3 regions of the Streptomyces sp. Y309 genome follow, and region 3 is predicted to be linked to each of the others. Evidence: riboswitches for the same ligand, from Rfam matches in the RefSeq annotation. Region 3 holds a riboswitch; each other region holds the start of a gene.
The links. A riboswitch is a leader RNA that binds a small molecule or an ion and turns the genes downstream of it on or off. The one in region 3 is predicted to bind cobalamin.
Positions count from the first base shown of each region.

Region 1 (3,261 bases), 160 kb from region 3:
AAGTCGATGACGACGGCGACCCGCTTGCGGCCGTCCTCGGCGGGAGTCTTCGCGCAGATCGCGTCGAAGTCGGCCGTGCCGCGCGGCTTCTCGGCGCTGCCGGAGTTGGCGGACACGGCGAACCGGAAGCCCTCCACGTCGCCGTCGTCGGGCCGGGCGATGGAGGGCCCCTGCGTCGCGTACACCCACGAGCCGTCCTTGCCCTGCTGCCAGAACGACCAGTAGCGGTAGTCGGAGGCGTGGGCGGGGCCCGCGGCGAGGAGCGCGCCGGCCAGCAGGGCCAGGAGCGCGGTGAGCGGGGCGGCCACCGTGAGGCGGCCGCGCCCCGGGTGGCGCCGGCTCACAGCTGGTTCTTCTTCTTGCGGCCGCTGAGCAGGAAGCCGATGCCCGCGCCCGCGACCAGGCCGACGCCGACGATCCACCAGATGCTGACGCCGGAACCGTCGTCCTGGTCCTTGTCCTTCTCCTTGGCCCCGGCGGTGGCCTCCGCGACGGCCTTGGGCTTCGGGCCCTGCGCGTTCAGCTGCTTGACGAGGTCGGCGCCGCCGAAGTCGCGTACGTCCATGTCCGCGGCGAGGGCCGCGAAGACGAGCTGGGAGTAGGCGGCGGGCCCGCTGTCCTTGGCCCAGGCGGCGGAGTTCTTCGACAGCCACTCGGCCGACTTCTTCGCCTGCTCCTGCTGTCCCGCGGCGGCGAGCGCGACCACCGCGTCGGCGGTGTTGCCGACGTCCGGCTGGTCCTTGGCGCCGGGCATGGAGGAGGTGAGGTGGCCGGTCTTGGCGAGGGACTGCAGCAGGTAGCCGGTGCCGTTCCGGGCGGCCTGCTCGGCGGTGTCCGGCTTCGCGCACTTCGGCGCGGAGCCGGCCGTCTTCCCCTTCGCCGGTACGAGGCCCTGGCCGAGGCCGCCGAGCACGCCGGCCGCGGTGGCGTCGGCGTTCGGCGCGAGCTTGCCGGACTTGGCGTCGGCGAGGCCGAACGCGCCGCCGTCCTTGCCGCAGTCCATGGCGAGCTTCGGCAGCGCGTCGAGCGGCGACTTGCCCTTCTGGGACTTCACGGACGCGGGCTTCTCGCCGACCGCGGCGAGCGCGCCGATCACGATGCCGGTGGAGTTGGCGTCGCTGGGCAGGCCCGGGTTGTAGCCCCAGCCGCCGTCCTGGTTCTGGACGGACTTCAGCCAGTCGAGGCCCTTCTTCACCGCGTTCGACTCGTTGCCGAGGGAGTGCAGCGCCTGGATCGCGGCGGCGGTGGAGTTCGAGTCGACCTGCGTCTTGGACCCGCACGGCTCGGTCGCGTCCGCGCGGTACGCGGCGAAGCCGCCGCTCGCGCACTGCTGGCCGGTGAGCCAGTCGACGGCCTTCGCGGCCGGGGTGACGCCCACGGTCTTCTGCGCGAGCAGCGCGTACGACTGCCGGAACACGCCGTCGAACTGCGGGTCCTTCTTGCCGTACAGACCGGACGGCAGCGGTCCCCCGGTCGCATCCGCCGACGGCGGCGCGTCGTCGGCGAGGGCGGCCGGGGCGGTGGCGGTGCCGAGGGCGACGGCCACGGCCAGGGCAGCTGCGCTGCGGCGAACGTTCATGATGCGGCGGGTGCCTCTCCCTGTGGGGAGCCGGGCGGCACGGCACGCACGGGCACCGGGCGGCTCGGGCTCCGTATACCTCGACGGTGCCGGCCATCGGCACGTGCCGATGACGCGAGCCGGTCATGCGGCGTACGAGGCAATCCGGCTTACCGCACCCAGGTGCGGATCACGGCTGCGGGTCAGCGCCGGATTTCCACCGGCTTCCCCTCGTACGCGCATGATGACGACCCGCCCACTCTACCGGCCCGTATCCCGCCCCCTCGGGCCCGGCACCGGGTGCCCCCGGCCCCGCCCCGCCGCCCCGGCGCGGTCTGGCAGGCCGGTGCGGGCGGGCGTACGTTGGCCTGGGCCCCGGGGCACGGGAGTTGGGCCGGGGCACGGGAGCCGAGGGGGCACGCATGGCGGGTGCGGAGACGGAACGTACCGAGGGGCCGGGACGGCGGGACGGCGCCCGCACCTGTCTCGTCACCGGCGCGGCATCCGGCATCGGCCGGGCTGTCGCGCGCCGCCTCGCCGCTCAGGGCCACCGCGTCATCGGCGCCGACATCGCGGAGATCAAGGACGCGGGCTACACCGGATACGCCGGGGACACCGCGTACGCCGCGATCCAGGCCGACCTGGCCACCGCCGAGGGGCGGGCCCTGCTCGTGGAGGGGGCCGCCGAGCTGGGCGGCGGCCGCCTGGACGCGGTGGTGGCGTGCGCGGGGGTCGGCCTGTTCGACCCGGTGGCCGTGCGCGTGAACGGCTTCGGCGCCATCGCCACGCTGGCGGGCCTGCGGCCGCTGCTCGCGGCGGGCCGGGACCCGCGGGCGCTCGCCGTGGCGTCGCTGGCCGCCGTGCACGAGACCGATCCGGCGATCGTCGCCGCGGTGCTCGCGGACGACGAGGTGGCGGCCGTCGCCGCCGCGCGGGCCGCCGTCGACCGCGGCGAGGAACAGCTCGTGTACGCCTCCGCGAAGCGGGCGCTGGTCCGCTGGGTGCGGCGGGCCGCGGTCACCGACGCCTGGGCGGGCGCCGGCATCCCGCTCAACGCGATCGCGCCCGGCATCGTCCGCACCCCGCTCAGCCGCCCCCTGCTCGAAGACCCGGAACTGCACGCGCTCACCGACGCGTCCGTCCCGATGCCGCTGCACGGCTACGCGGACCCGGAACAGATCGCCCCGCTGATCGACCACCTGACGTCGCCGGAGAACACCCACGTCACGGGCCAGGTGGTGTTCATCGACGGGGGAGCGGACGCGGTGCTGCGGGGGGACGAGGGCTGGTGACGACGCGGGCCGCCTAGGCGGCGTACGCCACGTACACGACCGGATCACTCCCCGGCACGGCCTCCGCGCGCCCCAGCTTCACAAGCCGCCGCAGGTGGGCCTCCGCCTCCGACACCGCGATGTTCCGTGAGCCGTAGGGGATGTCGGCCCAGGGCCTGTTCCACTCCATGCGCTCGGCGAGCTGCCAGGGCGTGCGCGGCTCACCGAGCAGCGTGAGCAGCTGTGCGAGCCGCTCCTCGTGATGGTCGAGCAACTCCCGTACGCGGGGCCGGGCTTCGGTGAAGGCGTGCTGATGAGCAGGAAGAACCTCGGCGACACCGAGCCGCCCGACCCGCTCCAGGGAGTCCAGATAGTCACCGAGGGGGTCGGTGACGGTGGCGTCGTCCGGGTCCTCGTAGAGCCCGATGTGCG
Region 1 covers NZ_CM160048.1:6,540,313-6,543,573, forward strand. The annotation lists gene AC0KTA_RS26965 (SCO2322 family protein) at 1-344, opposite strand, end outside; gene AC0KTA_RS26970 (prenyltransferase/squalene oxidase repeat-containing protein) at 341-1,579, opposite strand; cobalamin riboswitch at 1,680-1,829, opposite strand; gene AC0KTA_RS26975 (SDR family oxidoreductase) at 1,981-2,850, shown strand; gene AC0KTA_RS26980 (MBL fold metallo-hydrolase) at 2,864-3,261, opposite strand, start outside.
Region 1: another riboswitch for cobalamin. It lies ahead of AC0KTA_RS26970 (prenyltransferase/squalene oxidase repeat-containing protein); the one in region 3 lies ahead of AC0KTA_RS27700 (ABC transporter substrate-binding protein).

Region 2 (3,261 bases), 890 kb from region 3:
CGGCCCTCGGCGTGCGGGCCCCCGTCGTCGCGCGCGGCCTGGACCCCGCGGGCGCCATCGACCCGCCGCCGTACACGCAGCCCGGCGTCGTCGGCTGGTACGGAGGCGGGGTGCGCCCCGGCGCGAAGGGCACCTCCCTGTTCGTCGGCCATGTGGACACCGAGAGCAGACCCGCCGTCTTCTACCACCTCAGCGCCCTGCGCCCGGGCGAGAAGGTGCGTGTGACCAGGGACGACGGGTCACTCGCGGAGTTCACGGTGGACGACGTGCAGGTGCTCGGCCGGGACGACTTCAGCGCGCGGAAGGCCTACGGCCCCCGCGAGGAGGGCCGGGCCGAGCTCCGCCTGATCACCTGCGGCGGCACCTTCGACCGCACCAGCCGCACCTACTCGGCCAATGTGGTCGTGTCCGCCTATCTCACCGGCGCGACCGAACCGTAGTCCGCCGTCTCGCCGGTCCCACTTGTCTCACCCGCCGCAGTCGGCGCCTGCGCGCGGACGGCCGCGCGCAGCCCGAGGCCGCCGAAGACCGCCGCGAACACCGCCCACAGCAGCACGTGCGACGCCAGCGACAGCATCCGGAAGTCCCACAGCAGGGTCGCGCTGACCGGGACCGGATCCGGGTTGTCGGGCAGCGCCCACAGCAGGACGAGGACCGCCACCGCCGTCGCGGCCGCCGCCCCCTGCCGCAGCGGCACGGGACGCGGTGCGAGACGTACGTACACCTGCCACACCAGGAACATGCCGAGTACGCCGATGACGACCGCGCCGAACCACATCTGCTGCCGGTCGCCCACCGTGCCCGCGTCCCCGACCCCGGGCGGGGCCGCCGGATAGCGCAGGGCGGGGAACAGCGAGACGGCACAGAACGCGGCCGCGCAGAACGCGAGGGCCCGCGGCCACGGGTTGCCGCGCGGATCGCGCCGGTGCACGAGGGCGTACGCGACGGCGAACAGCACGCCGATCGCGAGGCCCGCCACGACCAGCGCGACGACCAGGCCCGCGTGCTGCGTGGAGCGCGAGAACAGCTCCTCGTGGTGCTGGACGGCGCCGCCCGCGGGCTCGTGCTCGTGCGAACGGGCCTCCTCCGCGCGGATCGCCCGGTCCATCAGCGGCTCGGCGAGCAGCAGCGAGAACAGGCCCGCGGCGAGCCCGCCGAGCCCCCCGGCCGCGAGACCGCGGCCGAGCAGGGCGAGCACGGGGGAGGGGGAAGGGGACGAGGGAGGAGAGGAAGAAGTTCTGGGAGCGGTTGGGGAGTTCGTGGTCTTCGGGGAATCCGGGGACTGCGGGGACGACTTCGACATGGTGCGTGCGGCCCCGATCAGTGGCAGGGGGCACCGAAGAGGTGCCGGCCGTCGTGCGCGAACTCGTGCAGATAGTCGCCGGTCGCCGAGATCAGCGAGCCGTTGTCCATGAAGACGGCGTACAGCGCGATCAGCGCCACGATCGCCGCGGCCGCGGCGATCAGCCAGTCGCGGGTCTGGATCGTCGCGGACTGTATCGCCGTGCTGTCGCTGTGTGGTGCGCCGTGCGCAGACGTGACAGACATGCCGGTGGGCCTCCTTCTGGGGTTTCCACGCCCCATGGCAGGAGGACGACGGGTCAGTTCCTGACTTCCGTGCGCGCGTGAGCGGTTCGCGCGTACGGTCACAGTGGCGGGACCGTCCCGGGCTCGCACCGGGTTCCTGACAACCGTCGCCTCGATGTATGGACTTGTCGCCCGGAGAGTCCCAGTTGGTCATGGACACTGTCAACCAGTCCGGGCGCCCCTGACGTGGGTACTCGTGTGCACGGCGCGCACTCCGGCGCACGGCGGTCGCGGGCACAACCTGGCCCGGCCAACGACCCGCTCCCCCCGGAGCCGTCGACCGGGCTGGTCCTCGACCGCGCGCGCTCGAGCTGCGGGAGAAACCCGGCGCCGGCACGGGAGGCCTTGGGATGTGGCGGAATGGTCAACTCAGGCCGGGGGCTTGGGCCGTAGAACTGACTCTAGAACGGAAGGCGGCCGCGGCCTAGAGGGGTTTTGACGCCAAGTCGCCTTTTGCATCCGCTGCGTTATTGCCGCAGGTCGCATGGTTACGCATGCTCGCGCACCATTGCGTTCTCGTCGCCTTCTCGTTGCGTTCCCTACGTGCCTTCCCGGGCGCCCCGCGGCGGCTGCGGCCCGCTGCCGCGCAGCGTCGCGTCGTCCAGCGTCCCCTTGATCACCATTCCGGCGGCCACGTCCATCACGAGCCGTTCCCGCCGCGCGTACCTCCGCAGTGCCTCGAAGGCCACGTCAAGTCCGGTTCCCCAGCGCTCGGCCAGTATCCCCTTGGCCTGCTCGATCCGGATCCGGCTGGTCAGCGCGGCCTGCAGCTGCCGGGAGAGGTTGCGATATCCGGTGTACGCGCGGTGGTTGTGCAGCCCGACCGCGGCGGCGTCGGCGAGCGCCTGCGTGAGCGCCAACGCGCTGTCGGCTTCGCCCTCTTGCGGGCCGCCGTCGGACCGTGCCGCGTTCGTCCAGTCCGCCGCGAAGACGTTGAGCACGCCGAGCACCCGCTCCCGGGCCCGCAGCGGCACCGCGAACGTGGCGCCCACACCCCGCGCGCGGGCCCGCTCGGTGAAGGCCGGCCAGCGGGTGCGCGCGTCGGCCGAGGCCAGCCGGACGGGGCGCACGGGGCGGCCGGTGTAGGAGTCCACGCAGGGCCCGCCCAGGTGCTGGGCTTCGAGGAGGTCCCGGGCCAGCTCACCGCCCCGGGCGCTCGCGGCGATGCGGACGCTGCTGCCGCCGTCGGTGTACATCACGCCGGCGGCAAGGGCGTCGAGGAGCTCGGCGCAGTGCTGGGAGACGCGGCGCAGATGGCGATCGGTGTCGAAGTCGTCGGCGACGGTGTCCACGGCTTCCACAAGGACCTGTGCCAGCCTGAGCGCAGAGGTGCGGTCTTGCATGGCACTCCCCTTCTTGGCCGCCCCCCTACGGCCCCACGCCTACCCCGCTTCGGCGTGCTGTAACAGGTCTTCTACAGGTGGGTCGCCCAGATGGGCGGGCCTCGTGGGCCGCACGTAGTTATGTCAGGATTGAGCACCGGACAGTGCACCCAAGGGGGAGTGGATGTACCGCAGAAACACAGGTCGCGGGCGAGGCTTCGCGGCCAGGGGGGTGACGGCGACGGTCGCGCTCGCGGGAGCGGCGCTGCTGCTGTCCGGTTGCTCGTCCTCCGACGGCGACGGCAAGGACGACGAGAGTTCCGGCAGCGGGGTGAGTCAACAGCCCAAGGGC
Region 2 covers NZ_CM160048.1:5,806,855-5,810,115, forward strand. The annotation lists gene AC0KTA_RS23780 (class F sortase) at 1-440, shown strand, start outside; gene AC0KTA_RS23785 (CbtA family protein) at 413-1,198, opposite strand; gene AC0KTA_RS23790 (CbtB domain-containing protein) at 1,321-1,548, opposite strand; cobalamin riboswitch at 1,583-1,731, opposite strand; gene AC0KTA_RS23795 (ANTAR domain-containing protein) at 2,127-2,930, opposite strand; gene AC0KTA_RS23800 (glycoside hydrolase family 6 protein) at 3,094-3,261, shown strand, end outside.
Region 2: another riboswitch for cobalamin. It lies ahead of AC0KTA_RS23790 (CbtB domain-containing protein); the one in region 3 lies ahead of AC0KTA_RS27700 (ABC transporter substrate-binding protein).

Region 3 (3,261 bases):
ACGTCCGTCCAGGCCGCTCCGCTCAGCGAGCCGAGGAGCCAGAACAGTACGCCGCGTGTCGTCTCCGCGTCCGCGGCCGTCAGGACGACGAAGGAGGTCAGGGCGGAGAAGAGCTGCATCGCGGCCACGCCGGACAGGATCACCCGGTCCGCCGTGTCGCCGAGGGTGTGGCTGAGGAGGAGGACGAGGGAGAAGGACAGGACGGCGCCGATGAACGCCCCCGCCGAGACGGTGAGGACTCCCCCGCCGACTCCGAGGACCACGACGGCCACCGCGCCCGTGGACGCCCCGGACGAGACGCCGAGCACGAACGGGTCCGCGAGCGGGTTGCGCAACAGCGACTGGAGCACCGTCCCGCACACCGCGAGGCCCGCGCCGCACACCGCCGCGAGGACCGTGCGCGGCATCCGCAGGTTCCACACGATGCCGTCGCGGATCGGCGTCAGCTCGGCCTCGCCCCAGCCGAGGTGCGCCGCCACGGCCGACCACACGTCGGGCACGGAGATGTCGGCGGGGCCGATGGTGATCGCGAAGGCGATGGACAGGAACAGCAGGGCCAGCCCTGCCAGGGCGAGGAGGGTTGCGCGCAGGCGTCCGCGCAGCCGTTTCCGGGCACCCTCCGGCCCGTCAGACCGTACGCCGCCGGGCTTGTCGTCCCGTACGCCGCCAGGCCCGTGATCCCGTACGCCGCCAGGCCCGTCGGGCCGCACGCCGCCAGGCCCGTCACCCCGTACGCCGCCGGGCACGGCCGCACCACTCACTTCGCCAGGCCGAACTCACGCAGCGCCGCCGCCACTTGTTCGATGCCGTCGACGGTCCGGATGCCCGGGTTGAGGGCCTGGCCGCTGAGCAACACGTACCGCTTCTTCTTCACGGCCGTGAGGTTCTTCGTGGCCGGGTTGGACTCCAGAAACCTGATCTTCTGGCGGGCGCTCTCGGCGGACTGGGACTTGCGGGTGAGGTCGCCGATGACCAGCACGTCGGGGTCGCGGTCGGCGATGGTCTCCCAGTTGATCTGGGGCCACTCCTCGCGGGTGTCGGCGAAGGCGTTCTTCACCCCGAGTTCGCGGGTGATGACGCCGGGCGCGCCGCAGCAGCCCGCGATGTACGGGGCCTCGGAGTTGGCGAACCAGTACATGACGGTCGTGCCGGAGGCGTCGGCGGACTTGATGGACCTGGCGGCCTTCGCGGTGCGGGACTTGAGGTCCGCGATCAGCTTCTCGCCGCGCTTCTCCACGTCGAAGACCCGCGCGAGGTCACGGATCTCGCCGTACACGGTGTCCATGGTGAGCGTCTTGGTGCGGGTGCCGTCGCCGTCACCGGCGTTGTCCTTGCCGGCGCAGTCGGTCGGCGAGACGTAGACGGGTACGCCGAGTTCGGTGAACTTGGCGCGGTCGGCGACGCCGCCCTTGCCGACCGTATAGAGGAACGACGCGCTGACGAAGTCCGGTTCCTTGGCGAGGACCTTCTCCAGGGACGGATAGCGGTCGGCGAGGCGCTCGACCTTGGCGTTGGCCTTCTTCAGGTTCGGGCGGACCGGGTCGGTCCAGGTGCCGGTGCCCGCCATGCGGTCGGCGAGACCGAGGGAGAGGAGGATCTCGGTGGAGCCCTGGTCGAGGGAGACGGCCCGCTGCGGCGGGGCCTGCACGCGGGTCTTCTCGCCGCAGGAGGTGAGCGTGACCGGATATCCGGCACGCGCCTTGTCCGCCGGTTCGGCGGCGGAACCGCCGCATGCGGTGAGCAGGACGAGCCCCGCGCCGATCAGTGCGGCGGAGCGGACACGAACGCGTCGCGTGGTCGAATGCACACGTCTTCCCGAGTCTCAGGGCTCATGCGCGGAGCCTGGTCTGCGAACTCCGCCGCCCGAGCGGGCGGCGGTGCCAGCAGGTCTTCGGACTCGGGTTCGTCCGGTCGGGGCCGCCTTCCCGGGGGTCCGTGGACTCCCAGTGGCCGCTGGCCCCGCCCGTCCCCCTCACCGCTGCGCGTCAGTTCCGGACTTCCACCGGATTCCCCGACCCTGGTACGGGTACGACTGGCGTGCGCAAGCTATCACCCCGGCGGGGCGTCACGGCTGGTCGGGGCGGGGCTCTCCGGGGTAGGTGCCGAAGGACCACAGGTTGCCCTCGGGGTCGGCGATCGTGAACTCCCGGCTGCCGTACGGCTGGTCCTCGATCTCGCGGACCACCTTGACGTCCGCGCCGGTGAGGCGGCGGTAGAGGTCGTCGACGCGGTCGGTGACGACGTACGCCCCGAACGTGCCCGGTTCCCGGCACCATTCCGCGGCCTTCGGGTCATGGCTGCCGAGCATGACCCCGCCGCCCTCGGGCCAGTCGAGCTGTGCGTGGGCGACGCGGTCGCCGTCCTCGTAGACGGCGGTGCGCAGGAAGCCGACCGTGTCGACGAGGAAGCCGATCAGGGCGGGGGCGTCGTGGGCCTGGAGGGTGGGCCAGACGTCGGGCGTGCGGCGATTGGTGGCGGTCTGAGTGCTCTGCATGGTCTGGGTGCTCTGTGGGGTTTCGTTGGTGTTCATGTGTCCCAGTCTTCGCCGTTGGCGTGGCCTCCGGCTTGGATATTCCGGCACTCCTCGGCCACCCAGGCGCTCGGGCTCGCGTCCGTGTACTGACGGAAGTCCCGTACCAGGTGGGAGTGGTCGTAGTAGCCGCAGTCGGCGGCGATCCCGGCGAGGTCGGGGCGCGTGTCCGCGACGACCGCGCGCACGACGGCGGCCTTCGCGTGCTGGAAGCGGATGAGGCGCGCGGCCTGCTTGGGGGTGACGCCGGTCTCGGCGCGGAAGAGCGCGGACAGCCGGCGCTCGCTGAGCGCGACGTGCGCGGACAGGCCGCGCAGGGTGCCCGCACCGCGGTGCCGGGCGAGCCAGGCCCAGGCCTCGCCGACCTCCGGGCGCACTGCCCCGGCGCGTTCGGCGTCGGCCGCGCGGCGGGTCAAGTAGGCGTTCAGGAAGGCGAATCGGTCGTGCCAGTCGTCCTGCTCGCAGAGGCGTTCGCGTACGTCGGCGGCGAGACGGCCGAGCACGTCGGTGCCGTCGGTGACGAGCTGCCCGGTGAGCTCGGCGGCGGGCAGGCCGAGGAGCGAGCGGGCCGCGAGGGGGTGCACGGCGAGCTGGATGCCCGCCTCGTGCTCGGGCTGGGCGACATACGCGGGGCTCTGGTGCAGGCCGCCGACGACGATGTCCGTGCGGACGGCGTCGGGTCCTGTCGCCTGGGCGGGGGTGCGGCCGGTGATGACGGGGCCGTCGAGCGA
Region 3 covers NZ_CM160048.1:6,700,477-6,703,737, reverse strand. The annotation lists gene AC0KTA_RS27705 (FecCD family ABC transporter permease) at 1-602, opposite strand, end outside; gene AC0KTA_RS27700 (ABC transporter substrate-binding protein) at 758-1,807, opposite strand; cobalamin riboswitch at 1,866-2,052, opposite strand; gene AC0KTA_RS27695 (VOC family protein) at 2,066-2,530, opposite strand; gene AC0KTA_RS27690 (AraC family transcriptional regulator) at 2,527-3,261, opposite strand, start outside.